Regions from separate parts of the Bacillus sp. ISL-77 genome, predicted to be linked through region 2. Evidence: riboswitches for the same ligand, from Rfam matches in the RefSeq annotation. Region 2 holds a riboswitch; each other region holds the start of a gene.
What was found. Region 2 has a riboswitch for cobalamin ahead of J7E77_RS00970 ((2Fe-2S) ferredoxin domain-containing protein). Riboswitches for the same ligand answer to the same signal wherever they lie in the genome.

Region 1: another riboswitch for cobalamin. It lies ahead of J7E77_RS21505 (ABC transporter substrate-binding protein); the one in region 2 lies ahead of J7E77_RS00970 ((2Fe-2S) ferredoxin domain-containing protein).
Region 3: another riboswitch for cobalamin. It lies ahead of metE (5-methyltetrahydropteroyltriglutamate--homocysteine S-methyltransferase); the one in region 2 lies ahead of J7E77_RS00970 ((2Fe-2S) ferredoxin domain-containing protein).

Annotation. Positions count from the first base shown of each region.
Region 1 covers NZ_JAGGQY010000051.1:184,627-195,523, reverse strand. The annotation lists gene ribE (riboflavin synthase) at 1-304, shown strand, start outside; partial or broken gene ribB (3,4-dihydroxy-2-butanone-4-phosphate synthase) at 364-987, shown strand; gene ribH (6,7-dimethyl-8-ribityllumazine synthase) at 1,013-1,483, shown strand; cobalamin riboswitch at 1,542-1,733, shown strand; gene J7E77_RS21505 (ABC transporter substrate-binding protein) at 1,927-2,892, shown strand; gene J7E77_RS21500 (FecCD family ABC transporter permease) at 2,858-3,919, shown strand; gene J7E77_RS21495 (heme ABC transporter ATP-binding protein) at 3,923-5,389, shown strand; gene cbiB (adenosylcobinamide-phosphate synthase CbiB) at 5,386-6,369, shown strand; gene cobD (threonine-phosphate decarboxylase CobD) at 6,326-7,402, shown strand; gene J7E77_RS21480 (bifunctional adenosylcobinamide kinase/adenosylcobinamide-phosphate guanylyltransferase) at 7,384-7,956, shown strand; gene J7E77_RS21475 (cobyric acid synthase) at 7,953-9,461, shown strand; gene cobS (adenosylcobinamide-GDP ribazoletransferase) at 9,458-10,246, shown strand; gene J7E77_RS21465 (histidine phosphatase family protein) at 10,216-10,815, shown strand; gene J7E77_RS21460 (bifunctional adenosylcobinamide kinase/adenosylcobinamide-phosphate guanylyltransferase) at 10,767-10,897, shown strand, end outside.
Region 2 covers NZ_JAGGQY010000002.1:176,149-187,045, forward strand. The annotation lists gene cobM (precorrin-4 C(11)-methyltransferase) at 1-241, opposite strand, end outside; gene cobI (precorrin-2 C(20)-methyltransferase) at 238-939, opposite strand; gene cbiE (precorrin-6y C5,15-methyltransferase (decarboxylating) subunit CbiE) at 942-2,132, opposite strand; gene J7E77_RS00945 (cobalt-precorrin-5B (C(1))-methyltransferase) at 2,134-3,237, opposite strand; gene J7E77_RS00950 (precorrin-8X methylmutase) at 3,241-3,888, opposite strand; gene cobK (precorrin-6A reductase) at 3,906-4,703, opposite strand; gene J7E77_RS00960 (sirohydrochlorin chelatase) at 4,707-5,636, opposite strand; gene cobJ (precorrin-3B C(17)-methyltransferase) at 5,697-7,322, opposite strand; gene J7E77_RS00970 ((2Fe-2S) ferredoxin domain-containing protein) at 7,376-7,759, opposite strand; cobalamin riboswitch at 7,886-8,063, opposite strand; cobalamin riboswitch at 8,241-8,429, opposite strand; gene J7E77_RS00975 (VCBS repeat-containing protein) at 8,721-9,653, opposite strand; gene J7E77_RS31030 (hypothetical protein) at 9,969-10,091, opposite strand; gene J7E77_RS00980 (MATE family efflux transporter) at 10,204-10,897, opposite strand, start outside.
Region 3 covers NZ_JAGGQY010000027.1:115,024-125,920, forward strand. The annotation lists gene J7E77_RS11050 (hypothetical protein) at 1-250, shown strand, start outside; gene J7E77_RS11055 (DUF418 domain-containing protein) at 361-1,371, opposite strand; gene garD (galactarate dehydratase) at 1,565-3,100, opposite strand; gene J7E77_RS11065 (SET domain-containing protein) at 3,430-3,798, shown strand; gene J7E77_RS11070 (outer membrane protein assembly factor BamB family protein) at 3,894-6,143, opposite strand; gene metE (5-methyltetrahydropteroyltriglutamate--homocysteine S-methyltransferase) at 6,284-8,575, opposite strand; cobalamin riboswitch at 8,835-9,015, opposite strand; gene rlmD (23S rRNA (uracil(1939)-C(5))-methyltransferase RlmD) at 9,410-10,786, opposite strand.

The sequences.
Region 1 (10,897 bases), on a different contig from region 2:
CTATGAGATTGAAGCGGAGCAGGAATTATTAAAATATGTCATCTTAAGAGGCTCTATCACGGTAGATGGGACAAGTTTGACTGTTTTTGCGGTAACAGAAAATAGTTTTACACTATCGATCATCCCCCATACATTATCGGAAACGATTTTGGGACTAAAAGGGTCAGGGGATATCGTTAATCTAGAATGCGATATGATTGGTAAATACGTTGGACATTTTATCAAAAACCTTTCAAGTGATACAGCGCAAAAGCGTAAGACAGGGATAACGGCACAATTTTTAGCAGACAATGGCTTTAATTAAATGATGGTTGGAAAAGTCTAGTTTTAATTGGTTTGTAATTTTGAAAGGAGAGATGTGGCGTGTTTAATACGATTGACGAAGCTCTTGCTGATTTAAAAGAAGGAAAGGTTGTTATTGCCTGCGATGATGAGAACAGGGAAAATGAAGGGGACTTTATTTCTCTTGCTGAAAAAGCAACGCCTGAGGTTATAAATCTTATGGCCACTCACGGAAGAGGTCTAATCTGTGTTCCCATTGACGAGGCATTAGCTCAAAAGCTCGACTTACATCCAATGGTTTCCAAGAACACGGATCCAAATCGAACAGCTTTTACCGTAAGCATTGACCATAAATTTTCTACCACTGGCATTTCTGCATTTGAACGTTCAGCAACGGTGTTGAGTATGGTTGACCCGGAATCAAAAGCATCTGATTTTTTAAGACCAGGGCATATGTTTCCGCTAATTGCTAAAAAAGGCGGAGTCTTGAGCAGAACGGGGCATACAGAAGCAGCTGTAGACCTTGCAATTTTATGCGGTGCCAAGCCTGCTGGTGTCATTTGTGAAATCATGAATGACGATGGCACGATGGCACGTGTCCCCCAACTGCGTAAAATTGCTGATAAGCTAAACATTAAAATGATAACGATTAAAGATTTAGTAGAATACCGAAACAACAAGGAAAACTTAGTTAAGCGGGAAGTTTAAAACAAATTTAGGAGGCATACTCATGGGTAATATTTTTGAAGGAAATTTAGTTGGCTCAGGATTAAAAGTTGGAATCGTGGTTGGACGTTTTAATGAATTCATTACAAGTAAATTATTAGGCGGTGCACAGGATGCACTTAAAAGACATGGCGTCAGTGAGACAGACGTAGATATTGCCTGGGTACCAGGTGCATTTGAGATTTCATTAATTGCCCAAAAAATGGCTAATAGCAAAAAATATGATGCAGTTATCACGCTCGGCACAGTCATTCGCGGCTCTACTCCACATTTTGACTTTGTTTGTAATGAAGTGGCAAAAGGGGTTTCCGCAATTAATTTAAGTAGTGGCATTCCGGTCATTTTTGGAGTGTTAACCACGGATTCTATTGAACAAGCGATTGAGCGTGCCGGAACAAAAGCAGGTAATAAAGGTTGGGACGCAGCATCGGCAGCTATTGAAATGGCAAATTTATGCAGAACGATTGAACTATAAAATTATTGCAAAAAACATATACAAATCATTCCACCTTTTCTATAATGAATTTAACAAAAAATATTTTTAAAAATTAGGTGCTAAATCTTTACGAAAGATTTTCAGCTTAAAAGGGAAGTTTGGTATAAGCCAACGCGGTCCCGCCACTGTAAATGAGAGCAACCTATATGGTGCCACTGTCGAATTCGATGGGAAGGCATAGGAAGCGATGATCATGAGCCAGGAAACCTGCCTAATTCTTGTGCGCCAATAAACCTACGAGGATAGGAAGGTGTTGAAGGCTAGACTCCTTTTACTTTTCACTAGTAATTGAATCTAATCATACCAACATCTCCATTAACAGTGTGGAGATGTTTTTTTGTTGTTATCCAAGCAATTGTGTTTAGCACAAGAGGAATTATTTTTTGTTACATAAGGTAATTACACAGAAAGCAGGGAGAAAAATGAAAAAATTGTATTCATTGCTGTTAGTAGTATTATTGACAGTAGGAGTTTTAGCAGGATGTGCTGAAAAGAAAGACGAAGTTAACGAAGAAAATAAAACTAGTGTAGAAAAGAAAACAGCGGAAATAACCTATCCAGTTACACTTACTGATGCTGCCAAAACTAAAGTTATCATCGAAAAGAAACCTGAAAAGATCGTTTCACTAATTCCAAGTAATACAGAAATTGCATTTGCATTAGGACTTGACAAAGAAGTGGTGGGAGTGTCTGATTTCGATAATTATCCGGAAGCAGCGACGAAAAAAGAAAAAATCGGCGGACAGGAAATAAACTTAGAAAAAATCATTTCCTTAAAACCAGATTTAGTGCTAGCACATGCATCGTCCGCTCATAATTCTGAAGCAGGGCTTCAGCAGCTTAAAGATGCTGGAATTACCGTTTTGGTTGTTAATGATGCGCAAAATTTTGACCAAGTTTATGATTCCATTGATATGATTGGGAAAGCTACCGGTGAAACAGCGAAAGCCGATGAGATGATTAAAGGGATGAAGGATAAATTGGCCGAAATTAAAGCAAAGGCTGGGGAAATAAAAGAAAAGAAAAAGGTATTAGTTGAAGTTTCACCCGCTCCAGAAATTTATACACCTGGCAAGAATACCTTTATGGATCAAATGCTAAATATAATTAATGCGGAAAACATCGCAAATGATCAAGAAGGCTGGATTAAAATTGATCAAGAGGCGATGATTAAACGCAATCCAGATGTAATCCTGACTACCTATGGATACTATGTCAAAAATCCGGCGGAACAAGTTTTAACTAGAAAGGGCTGGGAAACGGTCAACGCTGTAAAAAATAAGCATGTAGTCGATGTGGATTCTGATCGCGTGACTCGCTCAGGCCCTCGGATCGTTGAAGGAGTAGAAGATCTTGCAAAGGCTGTCTATCCTGAGATTTTTAAATAATAAATATTTAGCCTATATAATAGCTGGAATGTTCCTTGTTCTAGCTTTTTTATTAGGGATTTCAATTGGAACAGTTTCGGTTCCAATCTTAACAATTATTAAGATTATCAGTGCTAAATTATTTGGGGTTATTTCATTGGAGACAATTGACCCTATGTATTCAAGTATTGTCCTTAACATTCGCTTACCTAGAGTGATTTTATCTGGTCTTGTCGGGGCTTCTCTTGCTATTGCAGGGGCAGTCTTCCAAGGTCTGCTAAGAAATCCGTTAGCAGATCCTTATACATTGGGTGTATCCTCCGGGGCGTCAGTTGGAGCGGTGTTGACACTGTTTTTCCATCTATCTATTCCTTTTATTGGTTCCTTCACATTACCATTGCTAAGTATTTTATTTTCCTTTTTAACCATCTTTTTAGTCCTTACTTTCGCCAGTAAAATAGAGCGTTCGATGAGAGTGGAAACGATTATTTTAACAGGGATAATTTTTAGCTCCTTCTTAGGGGCAATTATTTCGCTGATGATTGCGCTTACTGGAGATGAGTTGAGGCAAATTATTGGCTGGCTATTAGGAAGTGTATCGATGAGAGGCTGGGAGTACATAAAGATCATTTTGCCATTTTTTATCATTGGCTCAGGCCTGCTGATTTTTAATGCAAAGGAACTAAACGCCATGTCGTTTGGTGAAGAGCGGGCACAGCATTTAGGGGTCAATGTTCAAAAAAGAAAGCTAATTATTTTAACAGCTGGCTCTATTTTAACAGGAGCGGCAGTTGCGGTGTCAGGTACCATTGGTTTTGTCGGGCTAGTGATTCCACATTTATCAAGATTATTATGGGGTCCCGATCACCGGCACCTCCTTCCGTTATCAATCATAACAGGAAGCGGTTTTTTAATCTTAGCTGACCTAATTTCAAGAACAATCATATCTCCTACAGAATTACCCATTGGTGTCATCACGGCTTTAATTGGTGCACCGGTATTTGCAATAATCCTGCTCCAAAGAAAAAGAACGGAAAGAAGTGGTTAAAGGATGCTTAGTGTTCAACAGATTTCCGGTGGATACTCGAGTGAAGCGGTTCTGAAAGACATTTCTTTTGATGTGGAAAAGGGAGAATTATTCGGGATATTGGGGCCGAATGGAAGTGGAAAGACAACCCTTTTAAAAATGCTTAGTGGAATTTTACCAATCCAAAAGGGTGAGATTTTTATCAATCGGAAACGGCTGCAGGAATACAAAGCAAAACAGCTGGCCCAAATTATTGCCGTTCTTTCACAACATTCATCACAATCTTTCTCATACACCGTAAAAGAGACCGTCTCGCTTGGCCGTTATGCACATCAAAAGGGGTTGTTTCAAACCTGGAGTAAAGCCGATGAAGAGGTTGTCCAACGAGTAATGAAGCAAATTGGTGTTTCCAGATTCCAAAATAAAAATATTCAGGAATTATCAGGCGGTGAAAAACAAAGAGTATTTCTCGCCCAAGCTTTGGCCCAAGAGCCTGAAATACTATTGTTAGATGAACCCACTAACCATTTGGATTTGTCGTATCAAAAGGAATTGTTAGATTTCTTAAAACAATGGACGTCAGAAAATGGATTAACAGTCATCTCCATTTTTCACGATTTAAACCTTGCCGGGCTTTATTGTGATCGATTGCTCCTTCTCGAAAATGGCAGGATAAATATTGATCATATTCCTAATGAGGTGCTGCGGGAAGATCGAATAAGAGATGTGTATCATACAGACATTCAAAAACATCCCCATCCTAAAGTCGCTGCACCGCAGATGGTTTTACTGCCAAAAGTGAATCACGAAGTTGTCGATTTTGACCTAGATGAGTCGATGCTGAATATTTCAGAAGAATTTATCGAGTTAACATCCCCCATGCCATTAAGGACAATGTCATCTGGGGTGATTGGTTCGGGAACGGGATGGCACCAAACATTTGTGAACCGCCATGTTCACAAGGATTACAGCTGTAGTGACTATCGTATAGAAATGACCTCATTTTTAAAATCAAACGGGTTTGAACCGTCGGAAACTGTTGGCATGATGACCGCAGTTGTCCTCGAAGATGTAGTTTACAAGCGGTTTGAACATAATAGCTTCTCGGTATTTGCTGTTGTGACAGCTGGGGTGGGAAATGCAATTGATGCTTCGAAAAGTGAGCTGCATTCATTTGATATGATACCTGGTACGATTAATACATGGATTTTTGTGAACGGTGAGTTGACAGAGGAAGCTTTCATACAATGCATCATGACCGCAACTGAAGCGAAGGTTAAGGCATTGAATGATCTAAAGGTAATCGATGAAGTCACCGGAACGATCGCCACCGGTACATCGACAGATAGTATCTTAATTGCTGCTACTCAAACAGGTGAAGTATTAGAATTTGCGGGAACGATTACCCCGTTAGGCAAGCTTATTAGCAAGGCAGTTTATCAGTGCACGATCGAAGCGATTCAAAAATCCAGCAAGAGAAAATGCAAATGATCGTTCATCATTTAATCTCAATCACAGTTGCCTATATTATTGACCTGTTTATTGGGGATCCACCCGATTGGCCCCACCCTGTAAGATGGATTGGAACGATGATAACATTTCTTGAAAAACGTTGGAATAATGGTAAGTCTAAGCGGTGGAAAGGGGTGGCCATGCTCCTTTTTATCTTACTCTTAGTTTTTTTCGTCGTTTTGTTATTAGTTTTAATAGGATATTGGATTCATCCTTTTGTTGGAATTTTAGTGGAAGGTATGATTATTTCTACAACCATTGCTCAAAAAAGCTTGAAGGTGGCTTCTCTAGAAGTCTATCGTCCATTAATAGAAGGGGACCTTCCTGAAGCTAGGAAAAAACTATCCTATATTGTTGGCCGTGATACAGATTCCTTGGATGAGAGTGAAATCGCTCGCGGCACGATTGAGACTGTGGCCGAAAATACTAGTGATGGGGTGACGGCCCCCTTGTTTTGGGCACTGATTGGCGGAGCCCCGCTGGCGATGGTTTATCGCGCAACCAATACATGTGATTCGATGGTGGGCCACATGAACGCTAGATATAAAGAGTTTGGCTGGGCGTCTGCAAAATGGGATGATGTGATGAGCTGGGTTCCAAGTCGATTAACTGGGATCATCATGCTGATAGGAAAACGTCCCGTAAGGATGCCTTATAGAAAAGCTTGGACGATTTTATTCCGTGATGCGAAAAAGCATCCGAGCCCAAACAGCGGCTGGGGTGAAGCGGCTGTCGCAGCTATTTTAGGGATACAGCTTGGCGGAATCAATTATTATAAAGGATTGATATCGAACCGGGCAAAAATGGGTGAACCCATTCAGTCCATCCAAACGGAACATATCATCAAGGCCAATCAAATTCTTAGCAAAACGGTCTTTTTATTTTTATTATTTTTATGGATAGGGGGAATGGTCCTTGAATTGGCCGTCACATGGCTCGAATCCTCAATATTTATATGAGGCAATGGGCCTTGCACTCCCGTTGCAGTATATTGATTTTAGCGCAAATATCAATCCACTTGGCCCGCCATCTACTTTGAAAGAAAAATGGCCGGATTTTTTTCAAGAAATTAATGTTTATCCAGATCCTTATGCAACACAGCTGAAGGAAAGGATTGCAAAATCGCAGCAGACCCCGATCGATACAATCCTAATTGGAAATGGAGGAGCAGAGCTTATTACGCTGCTTGCCCGTATGCTTGCCGGCAAAAAAGTAGTTATTGTGGAACCAACATTTTCGGAATATGAACAAGCATGTCGGGCAAACAAATGTGAAATTGTCTACCATCAACTAGTGGAGCCCAATTTTGAATTGAATTCGGTCAATTTACACTCGAATTTGATGGATGCAGATGCTTTGTTTTTGTGTAATCCAAACAATCCAACAGGTATTTACTATCCGGCCTCTACGATTATTTCGATCATAGAGGAATGTGAAAAGCGGGATTGCCTTGTCATCTTGGATGAAGCATTTTTTGATTTTTTAATAGAATATGAATCATTGGTTCCATACATAAACAAGTTTTCAAATTTAATTATTATTCGCTCACTGACAAAGATGTTTGCGATTCCAGGAATACGCTTGGGATATTTAATCGCTCAGCCAGCGATTGTTTCGGGCCTTAGCCAGTTGCAATCACATTGGAGTACTAATACCATTGCGTTATTAGCAGGGGAACTTTGTCTGCAAAATGAATTTTTTATTAAAGAGACACAGGCATATATTAGTCATGAGCGGAAAAGGCTGTTTGCCTTTTTTACACAGGAAGAATTTGTGGTTTCGTCTTCCAACGTGAATTTCTATTTATTGAAGGATCCGCATTTGAGAGATCAGTTTGCGTTGTTTGAGTTCCTTCTACATCAAGGCATCATTCCAAGGCATACCTTTAACTTTCCTGGTTTAGAGGGAAGATGGCTTCGGTTTGCCATAAAAAGTAATCAAGAAAATAATCAACTAATGGAAGTGTTGGCGAAATGGCGTCATCATCATTAATCTTCATAACAGGCGGAGTAAGAAGTGGGAAGAGCGGCTTTGCTGAGAGGAAAGCAGTAGAGATCGCTCGTAAGACAGGCTGCCAACTTAACTATCTGGCAACCGGCTTTCCTTCTGACTCAGAAATGAAGGCACGAATTGAAAAACACCAACGCGATCGAGATTCAGCGAATTACCGGTGGAAAACGTATGAACAGTCAGTTCAAATTGGGAAAATTGCTGTTGACTTTCATGATAAGGATATTGTTTTGTTGGATTGTGTCACAACTCTATTAAATAATGAATTGTTTTCTTCTGAGCAAGTATGGGATGAACGTTTTTTAGAAAAGGTCAAAGAAAATGTGATCACAGGGATTACTTCGATAAAAAATCATGCTCGGACAATAATTGTCGTCAGTAATGAAGTATTAAACGAGCCGTTACTTGGAAATGATCTGGTGTTTACCTATGGCCGCTTGCTGGGCCAAATCCATCAATATTTAGTCAAGGAAGCGGAGTTAGTGTTTTTAGTAGAGGCAGGGATTCCTATCGTAATGAAGGGAGTAACGCAATGAAAGGAATCATGATTCAGGGTACGGCTTCAGATGTGGGCAAAAGTCTAATCGTAACGGCGATGTGCCGAATACTTGCCAATGAGGGAGTAAAGGTCGCCCCATTTAAATCGCAAAACATGTCCAATAACTCGTACGTGACACAAGACGGTAAAGAAATTGGCAGAGCACAAGGGATTCAGGCGGAAGCAGCTAGAGTGGAGCCAACCGTTTGGATGAACCCTATTCTATTAAAGCCAAGGTCAGATCGGCATGCAGAAATTGTTTATCTAGGAAAAGCGATCGAAACCCTTTCGGGACGAGGATATCGGGATCATTTTTATGAAAAAGGAGTAGAGGTAATTAAGAAATCTCTACACCAGCTTGCCGATGAATATGATGTAGTGGTGATGGAGGGAGCAGGCAGCCCGGTTGAAATAAATTTAAAGGACCGCGAGTTGGTCAATATGAAGGTAGCCGAATTGGCGGAGGTACCAGTTGTGCTGGTAGCCGATATTGACCGCGGTGGAGTATTTGCTAGCATTGTTGGTACTCTTGATCTTTTGGAGCCTAATGAAAGACAGCGTGTTGTCGGTGTGATTATCAATAAATTCCGCGGTGATATTACCTTATTTGAAGATGGAGTTCAGTGGCTGGAAAAGAAAACAGGCATTCCTGTATTGGGTGTATTGCCGTTTGTGGAAAATCATATGATTGATGGTGAGGACTCATTATCGATTCGCAGCCAATTTTCTAATCGGAATGAAGGGACAATTGATATTGCTGTCATCCACCTGCCGTTTATTTCAAATTACAGTGATCTTGAACCATTTTTATTTGAAAAAGGTGTTTCGCTCCGTTTGGTCAATCATGCGAGTGAGTTTGGACAGCCAGACGCAGTTATCCTTCCTGGTACAAAAAGTACGATTAGCGACTTGAACAATTTAAGAGATAAACAGTTAGATATCTTAGTCCGAAACTACGTAGCAAATGGCGGTTATATTGTTGGGATTTGTGGAGGGTATCAAATCCTTGGTGAAGAAATGATTGATGAAGTTGGTTCCGACACTGGGATACCGAACTACAAGGTGAAGGGGTTAGGAGTGATTCCTGCTGCTACTACTTTTTATAAAGAAAAGGAAACAAATCGAGTCACTGCCCAGTATCACAAAGGGATAGAATTACCAATTCACCAGCCAATCGTAGGGTATGAAATCCATTTAGGAAAGACGATATTTTCTAAAGAGGTCTGTCCGTTTTTAACATTAGCAAACGGGGAAGAAGAAGGCTATTACGCAAATAACGGTCAAATCATTGGAACGTACCTTCACCATCTATTTCAAAATGATGAGTGGAGAAATCACTGGTTAAACATGATTCGGACAAGGAAAGGACTCCCTGCTGAAGAAATCCATTCAATTAGCGAGTTTAAAGACAAAAGATTTGATTCTATCGCTGACGAAATGAAAAGTCATCTAAAATGGGATCTGATTAAAAAGATTATCAATCAATGGGGTTCAAAAACATGAAGTTCTTGAAAGGTTTCTTGATTAATATTCAATTCTTTACAGCAATCCCTATCACACTCGAGTTACCAATGGATAAAGACCATCTTAAAAAGGCAGTTCAAGCCTTCCCGCTCGTTGGATTAATACAAGGGATCATTTATTCAGCGGTATTTTATCTGTGTCTTGAGTTTACTCCGTTTTCCCATCTTGCTTGTGCATTCTTGCTTTGGCTGGTAACGATTCTCCTGACCGGAGGAATTCATCTGGATGGCTGGATGGATGTAAGTGACGCTTATTTTTCCTATCAAGATCAAGGGAAAAGGCTGGAAATTATGAAGGATCCAAGAACGGGCGCTTTTGGTGTTCTCTCCATTCTTGTTTTATTAAGCTGTCGGTTTCTATTTATGTATGAGAGTTTAGCGAAGGTCGAAAACGTACTATTTATTATGATTGCAGTCATTCCTTTTTTAAGTAAAACTGTCATGGGTGTTCTGTTGTTAACGGTAAAGTCAGCCAAGGATGAGGGGCTGGGCACGTTATTCCAGAATGCGGCGAAACCGCAGGCCCTTTGGCCGTATCCAATTTATTTAGTTGGTGTTCTAATTCTGGTTAGTTTATTTATAAAAGAAATCTTCTTAATAGGTTTATTGATTTTAGCTGCAGCCTGCTGTTTATTCCTTTTTCGTCGGAAAGCTGTGAATTGGTTTGGCGGTATAACGGGGGATGTCTTAGGTGCAGCTGTTGAAGGGACTGAGTTAATCCTGTGGATGACCGTGTGGTTATTGCATTATTTCGTCATGGTGTAACAGAAGAAAATAGACGAAAAGCCTATCTAGGGTGGAACGATTCGCCGTTATGTCCGGAATCAATAAGTAAATCGGTGACAAAAAGCTATCAGCGCTATTTTTCAAGTGATTTGCAAAGGTGTACTGATACAGCGGAAATATTATTTCCAAACTCTAGTCTATACCTATTAAAAGAATTACGAGAAATGAATTTCGGTCAATGGGAAGGGAATACGTACGAAGACTTGAAAGAAAATAGACTCTATCGGCAATGGCTGGCAGATCCTGTTACGCATTGTCCGCCCGACGGTGAATCATTTGATAAGTTCACCGAGAGAGTTGATGCTGGCTGGGCTAGGATGATTGGAGAGATTCTCGATTCAAGTTTGCAGAACGCAGCAGTAATTACTCATGGGGGAGTCATCAGATTTCTTTTATCAAAATTTGCCCCACACCAAAAAGAATTTTGGGAGTGGCAGGTTAATCATGATCAGGGGTTCGAACTCATATTTGAAAAAGAATCTTTAAGGAGGGGGACGCGGTGCACTTTATTATTGGAGGTGCCTTTAACGGCAAACGGGCTTGGGTAAAGAATACCTACACTGTTTACGAGAATAAACAGTGGGTCTCAGCTTATGATAACCATTTTCTCCCGATAAATTTAATTGATTT
Region 2 (10,897 bases):
TGTGGACACGAACGACCTTTTTCCCTTGCTGGATTCGATCAGCCATGACGTCAACCATTTCTTCTAAATGCATCCCGGCGGTTTTCAATATTTCGGCAGAAGGTTTTGCTTTAGCAATTAAGTCTTCGTTTACAAGAGAATCTGCATAAAGAACGACATCTGCCTCCTGAAGATGCTGAAGACCTTTTACCGTGATTAAATCAGGATCGCCTGGTCCGGCACCAATGATATAAAGCTTCATTTTCTCACCACCATTAATGTTAAGTATTCAAGCTCCGCTCCGTCGAGCTCATCTGCCCGCCAAATAATCTCCTCATCCGATGTTACCTTTGTAACGACTGAAGCCTTGTCAAGCAAATCTAAATCACGTAATACTTCAAGCATTAAATCAATCACCTTCGCCACTTTTATAAAAATGACACAATCATTGTCTTGAATGACTTTTTTCATGGTTTCATAGTCATCGCGTGCTGGAACAATCGCCACATGCTCATCCCCATCTGCCAATGGAATTCCCAGCCTAGAAGCCGCCCCATTGATGGACGAAATCCCCGGAACGACTTCAATCGGAACCTGCGGATACTTTTCCTGCATCAAACGCATCATATGAATAAACGTACTGTATAAAAGAGGATCCCCTTCAGTAACAAAAGCGACATCCTTTCCCTCCTGCAGCTTCTCCCACACATTTTCCACGGTTTCCGTCCATTTTCTTTCCAATGTGGCTGGATCCTTTGTCATCGGAAAGATAAGACCCAGCATTTCTTTTTCGTTCGGCTGAAAATAGACATCAATGATTCGATGGGCATAACTTTTGCTGCCCTTTTGTTTTTTCGGATAGGCAATCACTGGTGATTCCTTTAACTTACGAAACGCCTTAACGGTAATGAGCTCTGGATCCCCCGGGCCAACCCCAAGGCCGTATAATGTACCTAACATGTTTACTCCCCTTCCTTGCGCCATGCTTCTATTATGTAAATCGGATTTAATGCATCAAATCTTGTCAGATTCAAAATGGGCTTACTTCTGGATATTTGCGCAAGAGTAATGTTCGTCTCATAACCCCGCTCTTTAAACGCAAGCATCGCTTCGGAAAGATTTTCAATCGTGACGGCATTTAAGACAATGCGTCCACGCGCTTTCAAGCGGCTGCAGCAAATATCCAAAATGTCTTCCATCCCGCCTGCCGTCCCGCCAATAAAAACCGCATCCGGATCTGGGAAGGTATCTAATCCCTCTGGTGCTTTCCCGTGAACGAGTGTGGCATCCACACGGAACTTGGCTAAATTTTGTTTACAGTTTTCCAAGTCGCCCTCGTTCTTCTCGATGGCAAACACTTGTCCTTCCCTGGCGATTTTCGCTGCCTCAATCGCAACAGACCCTGTGCATGTGCCAATATCCCAAACCGTACTGTCTTCCTTTAACCTTAGGGCACTAATGCTTAGTGTGCGAATTTCCTTTTTGGTAATTAAACCCTTATCCGGTTTTCGCTGAATAAACTCCGCATCGTCAATGCCAATCGGCCAATGCGGGCTTTCCCCTTTTTTCTTGAGAATTACCACATTGAGCGGTGAAAACTCTTCATCCTTCATTTCATCAAGGGTAAACCAGCGGCATCGTTCCTTGTCACTGCCAAGGTTCTCTCCCACAAACGCCTCATATTCAGTCATGCCAAAGGAAAGCAAATACTGAGCGATTTTATTTGGGGAATTTTCCGTGTCGGTTAAGATTGCGACCGTTTTTTTTCCATCCACCCTCTGTGCCAGCCCTTTTATACTCCTGCCGTGAACGCTGGTAAAATACGCATCCTGCCATCTTTCTTTCATTCTGGCAAAAGCAAGCTGGATCGAACTTAAATATGGATAAATGTCCAAATCGATTTTAGAAGATAAATAGCTTCCAATTCCATAGAACAACGGGTCTCCAGATGCTAGAATCACTACGTTTCTCGTCTCCGACTGCAACCGTTCGACGAGTGAAGAAAGCCCGCCTTCAATCGCGATTTTTTCGGAGGCGAATTCAGGAAAAAAAGAAAGCTGTCTCTTTCCTCCTATTAATAGTTCACTTTTATAAATCCATTTTTCGTACATCGGGAGCAGGCTCACTTTGCCTTCATCCCCAATGCCGATCATTTTAATTGATGCCACTCTTTCGCACCGCCTTTCCTAACAAATCCCCCTTCATGGTATAAAGGGTCGTATCTATATCAATCCCGCCATCGACTTCCTTTAACGCAGCAAGGCAGCAATGGTCGCTTAGCATTTCGAAAAAGGAAAGATGGCCCTGTGCTGTCATCATATCGCCAACCTGTGATGCCGTATTGGCCGTTCGAATATCTTCGACCAGAGCGGCATCCGCACCGGTACGGCTTGCCACCTCCGCTAAAAAATTAAAATCTACCGGGGCGCTTTTCGAGTGGACCATCATGATCCCCATTGCCACCTTTGAGAATTTCCCCATCATGCCGACCATCGACACTCTTTTTACCCCTTGCTTCTTGCATTGTTTAAGGGTAAACCCGACAAAGTCACCCATTTCGATAAAAGCTTCCTCAGACAGCTCGGGGAATTGCTTCATGGCATTTTTCTCGCTTCGCCCGCCTGTTGTAATGACAACGTGCTCGCAGCCACTGGCCCGGGCAACGCTAATAGCCTGGATGATGCTGGCCTTATAAGCGGCTGTGGAAAAAGGAACGACAATCCCGCGGGTTCCGAGGATAGAAATCCCGCCAATGATTCCTAAGCGACCATTGAGTGTTTTTTTGGCAATTTCTTCACCGGCTGGTACGGAAATGACGATCTTTATGCCTCTTGTAATCCCAAATTCTTTTAAGACACCTTCGGCCGTCTCACGGATCATCCTGCGGGGAACGGGGTTAATCGCGGCCTCACCGACAGGAACGGGCAAGCCGTCCTTTGTGACCCGGCCAACCCCAATTCCCCCATCCAGCACGATGCCTGGTTCATCGAGCCATGACACGGTGGAAACAATCAAGGCCCCGTGGGTGGCATCTGGGTCATCCCCCGCGTCTTTAATCGTACTGGCGGTGGCCGTTTGTTCCGTTACCTCATAGCTTTCTATCTGAAAGGTTGCAAACCGCTTGACGGGCAAGTAAATCGTTGATTCTGTTTGCGGCTCACCGGTTATTAATGCCGTTAGCGCCGCTTTTGTCGTCGCCGTTGCACAGGCCCCTGTCGTATATCCTTCCCGCAGCTTTCCTTTTGGTACTTCCTGCATGGGTTATCCCCGTTCAGCCATAATGGAAATGGCATTTAATGCGGCAACGGTCACGGTACTGCCGCCTTTCCTGCCAATATTGGTGATGAATGGGATATCGAGCTTGGCTAATTCTTCTTTTGACTCAGCGGCGGAAACAAACCCAACTGGCAGACCAATGACAAGACCTGGTTTCGCTTCTCCTTCTTTAATCAGGCGGATGAGTTCGAGTAAGGCGGTTGGGGCGTTCCCGATGGCAAAAATGCCGCCGTCCGCTTCTTTGATCGCTTTTCGCATCGAAATAATTGCCCGTGTGGTATTTAACCGTTTGGCTTCTTGTACCACATCCGGGTCAGAAATATAGACCTTGATTTCTCCGCCGAATTTTTGAATTCGCGCTTTATTAGCCCCGCTTTGAATCATTTGAACATCGGCAACTACCATTTTCCCGCTCCGAATCGCGCGAATGCCGGACTGAATAGCGTCTGGATGAAAGAGGACGCTTTTCCCGAGTTCAAAATCAGCGGATGCATGGATGATGCGCTGGACAATCGGATATTGCTCCTCGGTAAACGGGTGCTCCCCAATTTCTTCATTAATCATTTCAAAACTTCTTCCTTCGATCTGTTCCGGTTGGACGGTTAACGGTTTAAATTCGGTACGAAAATCCATTTCTCTCACTCCTGTATTTAAAATGATTGTTCTGTTGTGACGGTTGGTGTGGAACCAATCCTTTTATCTAATTCTGCGATGACATCAATAAAATTAGCATAGACGGTGACATAATTCAGTTTCGGGCGGCCAATAAGGATGACCTCAATCCCCAGTTCCTTGGCCGCTTCCACCTTTTCATCGACCGATCCGACTTTCCCGCTCTCTTTCGTCACCATTAAGGTCACGCCATATTGCTTATATAGGGCTTTGTCGAACTCTTTTGAAAATGGTCCCTGGATCGCAACAATATTTTTCTGCAGCAGCCCTAGCTGCTCACATTTTTCCATATTATCCACACGAGGCAGCATCCTGGCGATCAAGCGGATGTCCGGGTTTCCTAATAGTTTTTCTGTGAAAATTTGAAGCGTCTTGCTGCCAGTCGTCAGCATCACCACGCCTTTTTTGGTTAATGCAAGCTCCGCTGCTTCCTCGTAGCTTTCGACGACTGTCATGTTGTCATATTGGAAAGTTTGTGACTCCCGTTCATACCGGATATAGGGGATTCCCGCCGTTTGGGCCGCCTTGATAGCGTTTTTCGAAGCTTCTTCCGCAAACGGATGACTGGCATCGACAACCGTTAGAATCCCTTTTGTGTCAATCAACCCCACCATGTCTTCATCCGTTAATCTTCCTACTTGAACAGGTATCCCTGACTCCCTTAATTCAACCGCTGCATTTTCTGTGACAACGGAGGCCAGGAGATCGAAGCCCTCCTTTTTTATTTCTAAAGCAAGGGCTCGTGCATCACTTGTACCGGCTAATACGAAAATCATCCTCTATCTCCTGCCTTTTTGCTCTGCATGTTCGTGATCATGGTGATGGTCGTGGTCATGGTCATGGTCATGATGGTCATGGCCGTGATGATGATCGTGATCATGATCATGGTGGTGGTGATGATCGATATGTTCCATTACATTGAGACGGTATTGGCAGGTATCGCAGTTCATCTTCACCTCATCACGGAGGGCTTCTTCCACCCGATCGATTAAAATCGTCTGTAATTTTGGATGATAACCAAAATAGTCAGCCAGCAGAAATTCAACCGCGGAATATTGATTTTGAATAGGAACCATCATATCTTCTAACCGTTTAATCAGGATGCCGGTGAATAGAAAGTAAGGCAGGATTACCACTTTTTTTGCTCCAAGCTTAATACAGCGCTCAATCCCTTCGTTCACAAGGGGATTGGTCACCCCCATAAAAGCAGGTTCGACGATTTTATAGTTTGTTTTTTCCCATAGTAATCTAGCAATTTTATATAAATCACTATTCGCATCGGGATCGCTTCCGCCCCGTCCTAACAAAAGGACAGCGGTATCGTCTTCGATGGATTCTAAATTCTCGCCAATTTCCATTAATCTCGTTTTTAGAATTTCAAATGTTTCCTCATGAACACCTATTGGCCGGCCATAAGTAAATTGAACAAGTGGATATTTATTCTTTGCCTCATCAATAGCTGCTGGAATATGAATTTTGGAGTGTCCTGCTTGTAAGAGCATGATTGGAATCACGACAATATGGTCGGCTCCTTTCTCCACACACAGATCGATTCCTTGATTAACGGTTGGTCGTTCAAATTCTAAAAAGCACGTCTCAACCAGGAAAGAATCGTCCCAAGTCTTTCTCATCTCACCGATGAACTCGCGAACCTGCTGATTTCCCTCTTGATCTCTGCTCCCATGCCCCACAAATAAAATTGCTTTCAAAATATTTCCTCCCCTTTGTTTGTAAATGCCTACCTGCCAATTGACCTAGACTTCTTCCCATTACTCCCCGCAAACAGCCGCTTCGATTATAAGGTTTGGTGTGATATCCTGGTACACAAAACCTTGAACCTCTTTGACCCGTTTAAAAAATTTATAGAAACGTTCATTTGGATAGGCCTTTTGTTTGTACTCTTGAACAATCCCCTCTATGACCCCGACAATTTGGTCCGGTGCGATTCCTTCCGCTACGATTTGGCCGGGATGTGCCGTTCTTCCGGCTACCTTTGCCCCTAAAAATAAATCAAACGCTCCCTTACGGTAGACAATGCCAATATCCTCTTTTACGGCTCCATAACAGGCCATACCGCAGCCATTCACACCAAGTTTCAATTCTTTGGGGAGTTCAATGCCGCCAAGTCTTTCCTGCAGCTCATCGGCATAAGGGATGGAATCCTTCTTTTCTCCGTCACAAAAATCACAGGCTTTTACGGTTAATACGTCACCAACAGGAGCAATCAAAAAGTTGGCCGCCGCTAGTTTTTCAACAATCTCATCAGGCTTAGAGGTTAAAATTTGCAACTTCATAAAATGGTCTTGTGTGTATTCCATGACACCTTCTTCTCCGACAATTTCGGAAAGAATGACCATCTGAGTCGCGGTAAATTTTTTATTGGCGACACCAGGGCTGACCGCTACCTCAAAAATAGATTGAAAGTCTTGCTTCACCATTAAACCTTGGGATAGGCCATCGTTCTCACCAAGGATCATTTGCAAGGCTTCCTCAGCCAGCTCTCTTGGCGACTCTTTCACTGAGGTTGGGGTGACTAGTTTTTTGTGCACCGGTGTTACTTCTTCTGTTTGCTCCAGTGCCCATGGTTCGGCTTCCTTTTGCAAACGTTGATGCGGTTTCAACGGCTGTATTGCCTGATTTAATGTATACTTCCGCTGATAACCGCGCGGAGTGATGATCAAGCCGTCGTAGTAAAATGTTGAAGAGTTGCCAATTAAAACGGTGGTTAACATTCCAATTTCATGATCTAGCATCTCTTGTAAATTGGTTAAGACGATCTTTTGACTATCACGGTAAGCACTCTTTACCAATCCTACAGGGGTTTCTGGCGAGCGATATTTTAGTAGAATTTTTTGTGCTTCCATGATCTGTCGTGTTCTTCTCCCGCTTTTTGGATTATATAAGGCAATCACAAAATCAGCTTGAGCGGCCGCTTCGATTCGTTTCTCGATCAAGCTCCAAGGTGTCAAATGGTCACTTAAGCTGATCGTACAGGCATCATGCATGACCGGCGCGCCTAATAAAGAAGCACAGGAGTTGATGGCAGAAATGCCAGGGACCACCTCCACTTCTACCCCTGAGTCTTTTTTCCAGCCTTTTTCGATTAGCACTTCGTAAACCAGTCCTGCCATTCCATATACACCGGCATCACCGCTTGAAATGACGGCTACCGTGTAACCGAGTTCGGCCTGTTTCACTGCCTCCTGGGCCCGGCTCACTTCTTCTGTCATTCCTGTGCTGATGATTTGCTTTCCAGCTATTAATCCCTTGATTAAATCAACGTAGGTTTTGTAGCCGATGATGATATCACTTTCTTCGATGGCTTCTTTTGCCCGTCCGGTGATATGTTTTTCATCACCGGGGCCAAAACCAATAATTAATAATTTGCCTTTCACACTATTACGCCACCTTCCAAAATTTCAAACTAGAATCCAGATACTATCCGCTGTTAAATCTTTTCTTTAACAGCTTTTTGTACTCCTTCGATGCATTCCGACCCTTCTGGCTGTATGAATCCTTCTTCGGAATATTCATAGATCGCATGCTCCTGAAGGCAATGACCTTCCGCCAGATGACGCCTTACAATCGTAGCTCCCACTTCTGGCGTCACGTTTTTATACCAGGTCCCGTCTGGATAAACGATAGCAACGGGAGCGTCCTTACATCTCCCATTGCATCTCGTTCTTGTTGTATGTACGAGTGAATCTAAGTTTAAATTGGTGATTTCATTCCGAATCGCTTGTGTCGCTTCCTCCCCACCCTTTCTCATACAGCTGCTGCCGTTGCAAATGAAAACATGGTGTTTCGTCCCTTGTAAATTCCAAGTAGTCATGTCACACTCTCCTTTTCGTTTTTTACGTAAAAAAAGCACCCCTATGACATAGGGGTGCAGAATATATACACACAAAAAAATAGCGGTGTATGTTCAGCACTTCTCCCTATGTTCCCGTAGGTTGATGGAAGTTATTAGGTAAAGGCAGGTCTCCTGACTTAGGTTCATCATTCCATTGCGTCTTCCCGAATTCCTTCAGTGACATCTGCAATGAACTCCCCATACAGTGGCGGGTACCGTGACGGATTTAAACCGTACTTCCCTATTAAGCACATATTCGTGCACCTATCCTAATCTATTCAATTGTTAAAAAGGCTTGTTCCTTCTAAAGCTAAACTATGAGAATTAAAAATGATTTAGAATCATCAAAACGAAAAAATCCGTTCAACATTAGTTGAACGGATAAAACGTCAGCACAAAGAAAGTTAATAAATAATCCTTTTTGTCCAAACGTTCCATCTTCTCAACCCCCGAAGAAATCGAAACTTAAAAAGCTAAGACAGGTCTCCTGACTTGTGTTTCTTCCTACTTTAGACCCTTCCCGAATCGTCAATAAATAAACGGTCCAGTGGTTTGTCTATTTCGTCCACACTTACAGTTGCGGGGACAGTTCTGGCCTTTCACCAGATTCCCTATTAAGCCCTAAGGCATCTTAACTAATAATTAACAAATTCATATGTAATTTTAAGAGATAATAATTATACTAGTCTAACAAATAGAATATTTCAAGTGCTTTTTTAATTCCCTTATATTATTTTAGGGGATCGGCATAGCTATCGGATTTGAAAGGCTCGATAAAACGATGGTTTAAAATTAAAAATTTTTATTCCTTTCTGATTACAAAAGGGTTCCCTATTTTTAAGGACACCCTAGCTAATTTTTGATTAACAATTATTCCATTAGGCCTCTTATGTTAGGTGAAAAAATATTTGTTCATTTCTTTTATTAAAAGGTCCAATTGTTACATCTCCCCACCAAAGGTGGCCACTGTCTGTCTGTCATGTCCAAACTCCTGACCATTCCATTTCAATACAGTTTGTACATATCCCAGACTGTCCGCATTATACCTGCCAGCTATCCTTTGATACGCTTCGAGTTCATATCTATTATCCCTGTTAAAATCAATCGGGTATAAACCAGACAAAGGATTCACCCACCCATTAATAGGAGCCCTTAATATTCCTTGGGGGTTATAGATTTCCGATAAATATTCCTTCCCCTTATAAATAAGGTCAAGAATATACTTTTCTCTGAGACGATAACTGATTACCTTTGCTTTGTATTGATTTTCATATGTCACATCGTACTTATAGGAATCATTGAATGCATCTGAATCAAATATTTGTCTAATTTGACCGTTCATATAAGAAAAGATATACGCATAAACCGTGCCGGCGCTTCCTCCGGTATCAATAACCACTAAAATATCTTCCCCCTTGTTTCCTGTCAAATCACCTAGAAAAAGTGTGGGGTTGTATCCTGAGTTATTTTTAAAATGGATGTGATCATAGTGATGTGTTCTCCCATTTTGGACAACCAATGTGATATCTTTCCAAAATGGACTATCAGGAGTTTTATATGCCGTAAGATAAACATTATCCTTTATCCCGTCTCCGTCAATATCACCCCTCTTTACTGTTACGATGGCTGGACTATTAGTATCTATCTGTCTTGAATCAGCTGATTGCAGTCCGGCCCGTATTTCAAAAAGTTTGTGCTTTGAAGGATAAGGATTGGGAAAGGACAAAGCCAGATCAATTGTTTGCAGTGCTTCATTTGTTAATCCAGCTCTTGACTGCGTTTTAGCCAAACAGTACCAATAATAGGGATGATTCGTCTCACGTATTTTTGTGTAATAATGATGGAGCTCTTTATTGAAGTCATTGGTGTCCATTTACAACCCACCTGTCTTATTATTCTCCATATATACTTATGTACGAATTCACAGGAGCATTCCAAGGTCCGTTTTCCATAGGTTATCGTCTCGTAGGTTCCATCTTTTTTCCATAAAAAAAAGCAGGTACCTGAGCTATTACTAGCCATTACCTGCTTTTTCGTGAAGTTCCACTAGATATCAGTTTTATCACCCAACAAGTCTAATGGAGAATTGTCTCCAACGTTCTCTAGCAGCGGAGTTTCTACCGCTACACCTAAATTTTTTAGTAGTTTAGCAATGGTTTTCATACCACTAAGGGGATTAATTTTGGTTTCATAAGAATCTTGAATGCCATGTTTCTAAATGGGTAGCCCCAACGACATGGAAGACATTCGGACGATCAATCAGGAATTTTAAGGCGACAAAGTCTTTATCCATTGTTAATTCATAGAGCATTCGTTTGAGCCCCTTGATCCTTCCTCTATAGATATTTCATTTGTATGCCTGGCTATTTTTTATTCCTCCTTGTTACATGACAAATGATTCAATTCAAAAGTAGCTGTAATTTTCAGATTCCTTTGTTTATAGATAATAATCTTTTATTTAATCTAGGAGTATACATGATCAAGAATCCAGAACGCCCAAAAGTGTATAGAATGAAAGCCAGCCATAGGCCATGATTATGCCAGATAGGTGTTGCCGTAATTTGTATAAGGATATAGGCGATCATTGCGTAAATCATAGAGTTTCGAACGGGAGCAATTTCAGTTGCACCTGTGAAGGCACCATAAATGACAAGGCCAAAACACGCGGCAAACGGGTATAGAATAAGCCATGTTCCATATGTAGTTGAAAGTTCGATTACACTTGGTAGATTGGTAAAAAGCGCAATAATTTGTTTTTGAAATAATCCATATATACAAGCTATCACAAAAGCCGTAATCACCGACCATTGTTTTGATAAAGTAAGTGTTTTTTTATATAAATCCTTGTCGTTTGCTCCTACCGCTTTGCCGACAAGAATACTCGTAGCGTTAGCAAACCCCTCAAAGAAATAAGCCATAATGTAATGAATTTGAAATAGAACAGCATTGGCCGCTAAAAAGTTTGTACCAAACGAAGCACCTTTTGCTGTAAACATATTAAAAACGACTAATAAACAAATCGTTCGAATAAACAAATCCTTATTAACGTTAAACATCTTTTTCATAGACTGTGTATCTATAAGTTCTTGAAAGGATGGTAACCTCCATTCAAACGGT
Region 3 (10,897 bases), on a different contig from region 2:
ATTTATTAAAGAGCTAGATTCTGTAAAGATTGAAACAGATGAGGTAAGAGAAATCCACGAAATATATATTGAAGGGGCGGATATACAGTTTAAAGCCTTTGCAATAATTAAACAGGCGTTAGAAGAACAGGACGCCAATTTGATCCAAAAGGCCAATGAGATGTTGGCTGACGCGCGTAAACATATTCGTGATTATCAAACTAAATTGGATAAATTAGCAAAGGAACACGATGTGGATATTGAAAAATAACAGTGTCTCCAGACATAAGCTGTAACAAAAATCGAGTCAGTCCTCCAGCTTTAAACATTAGAGGACTGACATTCTTTAGTATCCCCCATCAAGCGGAGGGCGTTTGCTCTCTATACTCTAGTTTTTCGCATTGGCGGGAATTCGAAATAGGTCAACGTGCGCCACACCCATTCCAATGGGCCGAAGCTGAAGTGGCGCAGCCAAATCGCACTGAACGTAAGTTGAATGACATAAATAGCTAAACAAAAATAAAGTGATTGTAAATAAGTGATATGATCAAATAAATCCAGCAACTTCCCCGCAACTAGGATAAAGGTCGTTTGTGAAACATAATTTGTCAACGCCATCCGTCCATAGCTCTTTAAAGGTGACAGAACCTGCCGAACAACGGGGAAATTCAGAAGCAAAATCAGTACCCCGACATAAAGGGCAGAGACCATCGGACCGAGCGAGATTCCAATCCTTAAGAATCGTTGCGTATCTTTGAAATCCCCATCCGATCCAAACATAAACGGGGCATGCTGATATTGATAAATAAGACCTGCCACACTTAATACAAACATTATGCCAGTAAAAATAACAGTTTGCTTTAAATGTTGTGATATTCGCTCAAACATCCGATATTGCCCGGCGGCGATTCCTAACAACATCAATGGAACCACCATAAACATTTTCTGAGCATACAAACTTAGGACCAGCAACATGACCATTCCAAAAACAAGATTTACAACCTTGTTCGCTTTATAAAAGGGTAAAATAATCAGACCGCAAATAGCGTAAACCGTTAATGCTTCCCCTGGTTGAAAATGCACATGCACTAACCCAAAGAAAAACAACACGAGGATTCGCCGCAAAAACAAAACATAGCCATTTTTCCCCTTCGCATTTGCCCTGGAGATAAATATATAAAACCCCACACCAAACAAAAAGGTAAAGATCGTATAAAAGCGACCTTCCACCAATAAGTATAAAAACCTCAAGTAGGATGCATCAGTTGTATGGGGATTGGGTAATCTTACTGACAATAATGGAATGATGTTAACCAGGATAATCCCCATTAGTGCAAATCCCCGTAAATAATCAAGAACATCGATCCGTGTGGATATCTCCTTCGCATTCATCCTAATCAACTCCACTATCATTATAACCGTTAACAAGATATTCAACTATTTTGCTAATCTAAAAAGGCTGACAGCATGCTTCCTGTCAGCCTTTAATATTTTTAGCTTTGCCACAATCGTTCTATCCTTATATCATTGTTCTTCAATTTTAAAAGAAACAACCATAAAAAGTTAGAGTCCTCTTTCATAGGCATCAAGTAATCGGTGCAGGGTTAAATAAGCATAAATCATTATGCAACCCCCATTTTTCCGCATAGGTTTGCTTGCGACCGCTCGCCACATCTAAAATCAGGTGAAAAATTTCCCATCCTACATTTTCAATCGTTGCCTCACCTGTTGCAATTGTTCCCGCGTTAACATCAATCAGGTCCTTCCATTGCTCGGTTAAGGCATTGCGAGTTGAAACCTTAATCACAGGAGCCATGGCTAAACCATAAGGCGTTCCCCTTCCCGTTGTGAAAACTTGCAAATGCATTCCGGCGGCTAATTGCAGTGTCCCACAGACAAAATCACCTGCAGGGGTAGCAGCGAAAAGTAAGCCTTTTTTTGTTGCCCTCGCACCTGGCGGAACTACTTCAACAAGGGGACTGTTTCCCGATTTCGCTACCGAACCCAACGATTTTTCCACAACATTTGATAAGCCGCCTTTTTTATTCCCTGGCGTCGGATTGGCATCCCGGTCCACTTGGCCGCCATGCAAATAGTTGTCATACCATTTCATTTCCCTTTTTAAATCGTTGCCTACTTTCTCATCAGCAACTCTAGACATTAATAAATGGACAGAATCCCTTATCTCAGACACTTCGGAAAACATAACCGTTCCACCTGCCCGAACAATGAGGTCGGCAGCATAGCCAACAGCTGGATTGGCTGTTACGCCGGAGAAAGCATCACTACCGCCACATTGTACTCCAATAACAAGATCCGAAACAGGACATGTTTCCCGCTTCCGCTCATTTAACCTTTTTAGACGTGTCTCGGCCATTTCCAAGATCTTTTCGACCATATTTATAAAACCTGTCTGTTCTTGTAATAAGATAACATTGGAGGTATCTCCATCTGGTAATAATCGGTCAGGAACTAATTTTTCACACCCCAAGCCAACCACCATAACTTCCCCGCCAAAACTCGGATGGACGGCTAAATTTTGGAGGGTTCGAATCGGGATGATTGCATCGGGGGAATTAATCGCTACACCACAACCATAGCTATGATTGAGAGCGACGACATCGTCTACATTTGGGTATTTTGGTAAAAGTTCATTTTTAATCCGCTTAACCGCAAATTCCACTACACCTACGACACATTGTACACTTGTTGAAATTCCAAGGATGTTCTTGATACCTACCGTCCCGTTCGAATTCCGATAGCCCTCAAATGTATATCCCTCTAGCGGCGGCAAAGACTGTGGCGCTAGCTCAGGTGCTAATAGTTCGTCCAGCTCGGGTGCACTTGGCAAATCAACCATAGTTTCATTGACCCAGCTTCCCTTTTTCACAGGATTTTTAACATAACCGATGATGTGGCCATAACGAATAATCCCATCCCCACTCTTTAAATCCGTAAGTGTTACTTTATGACCTTGAGGTACACGCTCGTTCAGTTTCAGTCCATCTGGAAAAACAGTCCCCTCAGACAATCCTCCTGAATTGACAATGATCGCCACATTATCATTTGGATGTACTTTTATGTATAAGGGCTTTTCAATCTCAGTTTCGTTCAAAGACATGATTTAGGCTCCTTACTAATAGATTAATAGCTTATTTTTTGATTAAATTGTCCGATATCACTTATATTGTATACCTGTTAGTAAAATTAACCATTAGTCAATTAAATAATTATTATGATAATTTTTTTGGACAACTGCACAACTAACATCTTTTAGCCCCTTACAAAAATATGTTCACTGATGGCAAGTTAGTCTCTTCACATTAACTTGGTTTTTTTCCTCTATGAACTTGCACCTCCCTAATTGACCCAAACCAAACACCGCCCTTTTTCATACCTTAATAAAAAAACTGCAACTGAGATGTGTTTAAAATGGAGGTAAACAGAACTATGTTGGAGGTTAGGCAATCTCAATACGGGAGAGGGATTTTCGCGACTCGTGATATTATGAAGGATGAACTTCTAGAGGTGTCACCCGTCATTGTATTCCCTAAAGATGAGTATAAGTATTTGAAAAAAACCAAGTTAATAGACTATGTCTTCTGGTGGGGAACAAATTATGATGACTGTGCATTAGCATTAGGAGTCGGGTCACTATTCAATCATTCCAGTATACCTAATGCCATTTTTAAAAGAAAATTTAAAAAAGGGACAATCAAATTTTATGCCTATACCGACATTAAGGCAGGCGAGGAAATTAAGATAAATTACAATGGAGACCCTGATGACAAGACACCATTATGGTTTGAGGAAGATTAAGGAACATTGATAATAAATTGAGCCCAGTCATCAGACTGGGCAAATTTATTATATCTTTTAGGCAATTTGCTTTTTCATAATCAGTTTCACAAGTATTATTTCACTATAGTCAGTTTTTGGCCAATATAAATAGGTTGATTGGGATCGAGGTTGTTGGCTTTGACGATGGAGTCAATCGTTACACCATTCTTCTGGGCAATCTTCCAGAGAGAATCGCCAGCAATAACGGTGTATACATAAGTTGATACAGTTGGAAGGGTAATAGTAAATTTTGCTACATACCCAGAATCCAAAGTAACGCTGTCTTTCTTGTATTCTATTGAATACCAGTCTCCGATTGCGGAATAAATTTTTATATCTGTATTCATCGGGAGCACGATCTTTGTATCATACTGAGTTCCAGGATAGGTTCTAACATTGACGTTTGTCCTCGTCTTAGCACTTTCGATTGCTTGAATTTCCTGATTGGATGGAACTTTGATTAACGGCTTGGAGACATATCCTTTCAGAACTGCGCTGATAATCCTGTACTCAATCTGATACCAATCACCCGTTTCTCCTGTTATGACTACTTCTGAACCAGCTGGGATTGTTCTTAGTATCGTACTTTGTGTGGTTGCAGCCGAGCGCAAGTTGGCATTTTTTATAGTTAGTCCGAATCCTTCTGTTATCTGAATTATTTTGTCACGTACTGTATACTCATTCTTATTTCCAGCAAGATCTGTGAGTTTTACAATTGGATAGTAATTTCCACGGATGACATTAAAGCCACGGCTATTTTTTCCATCCCAATAAAAATTGGAAGTACCCTTCAAATGGCGTCCCCAACCGATGGTCTGAATTACCTGGCCGCTTTCATCAACAATGGTTACATCCATATCCGCCGTTTCACTTATTGTAACCGGAATCTTGATTTGATTCTTCCCATCCTGCATAGAAAGCTGGCTGACTGCTGGCAAATCGATCGTTGCCGTTGGCTTTTCTGTATCTAACTGGCTTGGTTTGGGCACGGCGTACGTATAGAGAAATTGATTCGTCTCGGTTACAAAAATTGTGTCTTTGATGACACCGATTGGGCGTAGACCAGATGCGCCTGTAGTAGGTGTAAGCTGAAGAGTTGAATAAATAAGCTGCCCAGTTGCTGAATTAAAGAATTTTATCTTGTTGTAATTTCCCAAAATAATTCTGTCTGAGGCTACGACCATACCGCTTGACCCTCTAATGGTCTGTAGTCCCCCGGCAACGAACTGCTCTGCGTACATGGTCTTCCATTTTTGTACTCCAGTATTTTTATCAATCGCCATGATATTGATCTCATCCAGGACAATTAAAGACTCATCCGTTACAGAAAGAGGCTGTGTAAACATACCCGTTGGACTATACTTCCATAATGTTTTTCCACTTGCTGCATCCAATGCCCAAATGTTTCTTGTTGTCGCCGGTTTTGTTTCGAAGTAAAGCTTCTCATCTTTATAGACAGGAGCTCCGTAAATAGGCAAGCTTGAATCAAGATCAAATGTCCAAAGAACAGTTCCTGTGGACGTATCGAATGCATACATTTTGGATGTCATTTGCACTGGATTCCGTATATTTGCATACAGTCTATTTCCGCCAGCAGCAAAAACTCCTTCGATTAGCTCTTGGAATTTAAGGGGATAACTCCATTTCTTTTGACCCGTTGTTATATCTACTGTACCAATCGCATCCAGACCCTCGGTGGTTCTGGTGTAATAAAATAATGTATTTCGGTCAAGTATTAGACGATTCGCAAAGCTATCAACGGTCCAAAGTGTCAGTGGAGAGGTTCCGTTATCCTGAATGGCATAAATATTAGTCATGGTTGAAGCGTATACCACTCCGTCTCTTGCTATCAAATCAAGAAATCCATTCTCGTCTTCTGTTGAAAAATTCCATCTCTCTTTATAGGTGTCCAAGTCGGTTGCAGAGAGTATTTTTTTCGAAATTCGTTCAGCAGAGTACAGCTGATTCTGATTTACACTAAACAGTTTAGATGCATTATTAAATGGATCTTTCTTTAATGATAATAACGTCAAATCTACTGGCATTGTAGCAGTTGAATAATTGGTATTTCCCTGGTCAGCTAAGTGCATTTCCCAGTTTTGATCATTAGCCCTTAAGCCACGATTCGTTACCAGCGCCGTTAATTCTGTTATCCTCTGCCTTAATTGTTGGTTTTCAACCTTTAATAGATGATAATCACTTGTGACTCTAAAAACCTTTTGTTTTTCATCCCAAGTAACCTTTGCTCCTACCCTGCTTAACTCTGATATCGGCACATACGTATTGTAAGGGTTATTTCTATAGTAATGATTGAAATACATCATATTTGAACATCACACCTCCATTTTCGTGCACTAATCATTTTATGCACATATACCTACGTGGTGATGTTCAGTTAATTAAACAAACCAAAGAGCCTTTCCAAAAATGGAAAAGGCCCTTAATTTAATTGTTAAGCTTAGATTTAAACAGTTTGTTGTTGCTGCTGGCGTAGTTTCCGAGCGGCTGACACCATATTTTTTAGCGATGCAATGGTTTCTTCTTCATGACGTGTTTTTAAACCACAATCTGGATTCACCCAGAACTGTTCTTTTGAAATAATTTCTAAACTATCGTTTAAAATCGCATTGATTTCTTCTAGACTTGGTACACGTGGACTATGAATATCATACACTCCTAAACCAATACCAAGTTCATATGGATTTTTTTTAAGAGATTGAATCAACTCCCCATGACTTCTAGACGTTTCGATTGAAATCACATCTGCGTCAAGGGCACGAATCGGCTCAATAAAGTCATTAAACTCGCAATAGCACATATGTGTATGGATTTGTGTTTCATTCTTCACACTAGAAGTTGCTAACTTAAAGGCATTTACCCCCCATGCTAAATAATCAGCCCATTTTTCTTTGCGTAATGGCAATCCTTCACGTAATGCCGGTTCATCCACTTGAATAATGGCAATGCCTGCATCTTCTAAAGCTTGAATCTCTTCTCTTAGTGCTAAGGCTAGTTGGTTGGCTACTTGTTCACGTGAAATATCATCGCGGACAAAAGACCAATTTAAGATTGTGATAGGACCTGTTAACATCCCTTTCACATACTTAGACGTTAATTGCTGTGCCGCTTCTACTTCCTTCACGGTCATTGGGGCTGTCCACTCGACGTCACCATAAATAATTGGTGGTTTGACACAACGTGAACCATAGGATACAACCCATGCTTTTTCTGTAAAGGCAAAACCTTCTAGCTTTTCTCCAAAGTACTCAACCATATCCGTCCGCTCAAATTCACCATGCACTAAAACATCCAGTCCTATTTCTTCTTGAATTTGAATCCAACGGGCTGTTTCACTTTTTAGAAACGCTGCATACTCAGCGTCTGTAATTTCCTTTTTACGCCATGCTGTACGTGTCCGTTTTACTTGATCTGACTGAGGGAAGCTGCCAATGGTTGTGGTTGGGTAATCCGGTAAATGTAATGCCTCTTTCTGCAAAGGCTGGCGTTCGTTAAACGTCAATGGACGGGTAAAATGCTCTGGCTTTACTTGTGATACCAGCTCTTTCACACGTGCATTTTTCCTCGCCTTATGCTGCTCTAATGCTTCAGTCGCTATCATACTTTGTGATACGCTCTTATTTCCAGTCCAGTTCTCGTCACGAAAATAGGATGTGATATGTGCTAACTCAACAATTTTCTCATCGGCAAATGACAAAGCATTTGTTAATGTCGCATCTAGACGCGTTTCAGCCTTCGTCGTCACAGGTACATGCTGTAAACTACATGAAGACTGAATCCAAGCTTCTTTTACCCCGCTTAATGATAAAATAGCTTTTGTATTCATTGCTTTTTCAGCCAAATTCGCCCGCCAAATATCACGTCCATTTACGATACCAATTCCTAATACTTTGTCTTGTGGGAACCCGTGTTTTCGAAGTGAAGCCATATTCTCTTCGGCACCATGTATGAAATCAAGACCAATCCCTGCAACAGGTAATTGAGACAGCTCTTCATACGCTGATAGTCCTTCAAAATAGGTTTGCAACATGATTTGTGCAGCCGGTACTTCTTCTGCTAACTGTTTGTAAATTTCTTGCACTAGTTTTACATCATCTGCTGTTAGGGAAAGGGTTAGTGCTGGTTCTTCCACTTGAATCCACTGTGCCCCAGCCTCTACAAGTTGCTGGAATACTTGAGCATATAACGGTAAGAGTTTTAAAATAAACAATGCTTTGGTTTTGGCATCGTATCCTTTCGTTAATTTAACAAAAGTAAAAGGACCGATTATTGTAGGCTTTGTAATAAGACCTAATTCCTCTTTGGCCTCTTCAAAATAATCTAAAATGTAGTTTTTGGTTAATTGTAATGACTTGCCTTCATACTCAGGTACAATGTAGTGATAGTTTGTGTTAAACCACTTTGTCATCTCACAAGCCACAACATGGCTTGCCCCACGGGCCATTTCATAATAAATGGTTAGATCGACTTCACTACCTGTCCACTTATAACGATTTGGGATCAATCCGAACATTGCCGCATGGTCAAGCATACGGTCATAAATGGTAAAATCCCCAACTGTTAGTAACTCTAAGCCTAATGATTGCTGGCGCTTCAAATTATTCAAGCGATTCGTTTTCATCTCGAAAATAAATTGCTCCTCTGATATCGCACCCTTCCAAAAAGATTCTACACAACGTTTCCACTCCCGATTATCACCAATGTACGGGTAACCAATAGCAGTACTTACTAAATTCATTTTACATTCCTCCTGTTTTAAATTTACATATTCCCAAATAGAACAAAAGGCGCTGGAGCTGGATTCAGAGAACTAGTTCACGTTATCCAAAATAAATGATTTGATAATCTCCTATACAACAAAAAAGCCATCTCCACAAAATGGAAATGGCTTTACAATCAAGTTAAAGGTATGCTTATAAAAATATGCATAAACATCGCTGCTCATAACTCGTTTGTCGTACAAATGACTGTCACCACCTATTTCCACGTAGGTATCTGGTGTGTACTAGAATTTGGCAGGTCTCCTGGCTTATCATCATTGCTCCTCACACCTTCCCATCATTTGACAGTGGTATTTGTGATTCACTCCGATTTACAGTTGCGGGACAGCGACGGAATTACACCGTTCTTCCCTTTTAAGCCAAGCCTTAGCTTGGCACCAATTCTTACACGATATGTAATTTTCACTAACTATAGCATATTAATAATATGAAGTACATAATTTTCTGAAAAGTATTCAGCATGATTATATGGTCATATCAAGATGTTGCTGGGTTATACATCCTTTTATTTCTTTTGGTCACTTTGTTTGCTGGGTACTTACCACAAAAAAGCATCAGGGTTTCGAAAAAAGTCCCACCGAATCATGGCAATGATCTTTACGGTTATATTTCTAGTCCATATGCTTATTCCTGTTTGATATTTAAAATCCACATTAATGTATAAAAAATCTGTCAATCCCCGAAGTTTGTATAATTTTGTTAATTATATAAAAGGGCTAGATGCCATTGGCTGGTTTCTCCCAGACAGCATCTAACCCACTATTCATCTTAGTCCCTTTATCCAGTGTGATTTAAAGGTTTTTTAATACAATCTTCGCGACCGCTTCCACATGCGTGGTCATCGGAAACATATCGACCGGCTGCACTTCCACCGTTTTGTATCCTCCGTCCTCCAATATCCGTAAATCTCTTGCTAGGGTGGCTGGATTACACGATACATAAACGACCTTTTTCGGTTTCATCTCAATAATGGTCTGCAGCAAGGCCTCGTCACAGCCTTTGCGCGGCGGGTCAACAACCAAAACATCGGCGACATTACCTTCCTTATACCACTTTGGTATAACAACCTCCGCTTCCCCTGCAGCAAACTCTGTATTCGTCATCTCATTTAACGCTGCATTCCGCTTAGCATCCTCTATTGCCTCTGGAACAACTTCTACGCCGAATACTTTCCTTGCTTTTTGTGCTAAAAATAGAGAAATCGTTCCGATTCCACAGTAAGCATCAATGACGCTTTCTTCACCGCTAAGGTCCGCATATTCAAGCGCCTTATCATATAACACCTTTGTTTGAACAGGGTTTACTTGGTAAAAGGACAGTGCAGAAATGGCAAATTTCACATCCCCGATATAGTCATAGATGACTTCATTCCCCCACCAAACTGTCGTTTTTTCCCCCATGATGACGTTTGTGCGCTTCGAATTGACATTATGGACGATTGACTTTACCTTCGGGAGCCGCGCAACAATTTGCTCAACCAGCTGATTTTTCTGAGGAAGATCCGCCGTCCTCGTGATAATTACTACCATGAGCTCTCCCGTCTGCTGACCATAACGAGCCATAATGTGTCTGAGTACACCTTTATGAGATTCCTCGTGATACGCACGAATCCCTAGCTCGCTGCATATTTCCTTTACCGTCTGAACCGCTTCATTAATTTCAGGCAATTGAATGACACTCTCATTCGTATCAACAATTTCATGGCTCCTCGGTCTATAGAAGCCAGCAATCAATTTGCCGTCCTTCTCTCCAACAGGTACCTGGGCTTTGTTGCGGTAATGCAAGGGATGGTCCATCCCCAGAATCGGATGAACAACAACATCCTCCAGTTTACCGATCCGTGTGAGCACCTGACGGACCTGGTTTTCTTTATATTTCAGCTGACCTTCATAGCTGATGTGCTCGAGCTGGCAGCCGCCAAATTTATGGATATCACCGCTCTCAATATCGACTCGGAACGGGCTTTTTTCATAAAGCTCGACCAATCGCCCAAAGCCGTACCCTTTGCCTGTCTTAATCACCTTCACTTTTGCCTTTTCGCCCGGCAGTCCGTTCGAGACAAATAACGGGTACCCATCAACCTTGGCCACACCCGCTCCGTCATGGGTTAAATCTTCAAAAACTACATCTATGTAATCATTTTTATTAACCGGTACTATTCTGCTCATACGTTTCTTCCTTTGCTCGTTTTGACTGCTAAGATTGTAACACAAAGCATGACTGATTGCGAAACCTGTTAATGGACAAAAGCCTTTTTTTCAATAAGACTACGAAAATTG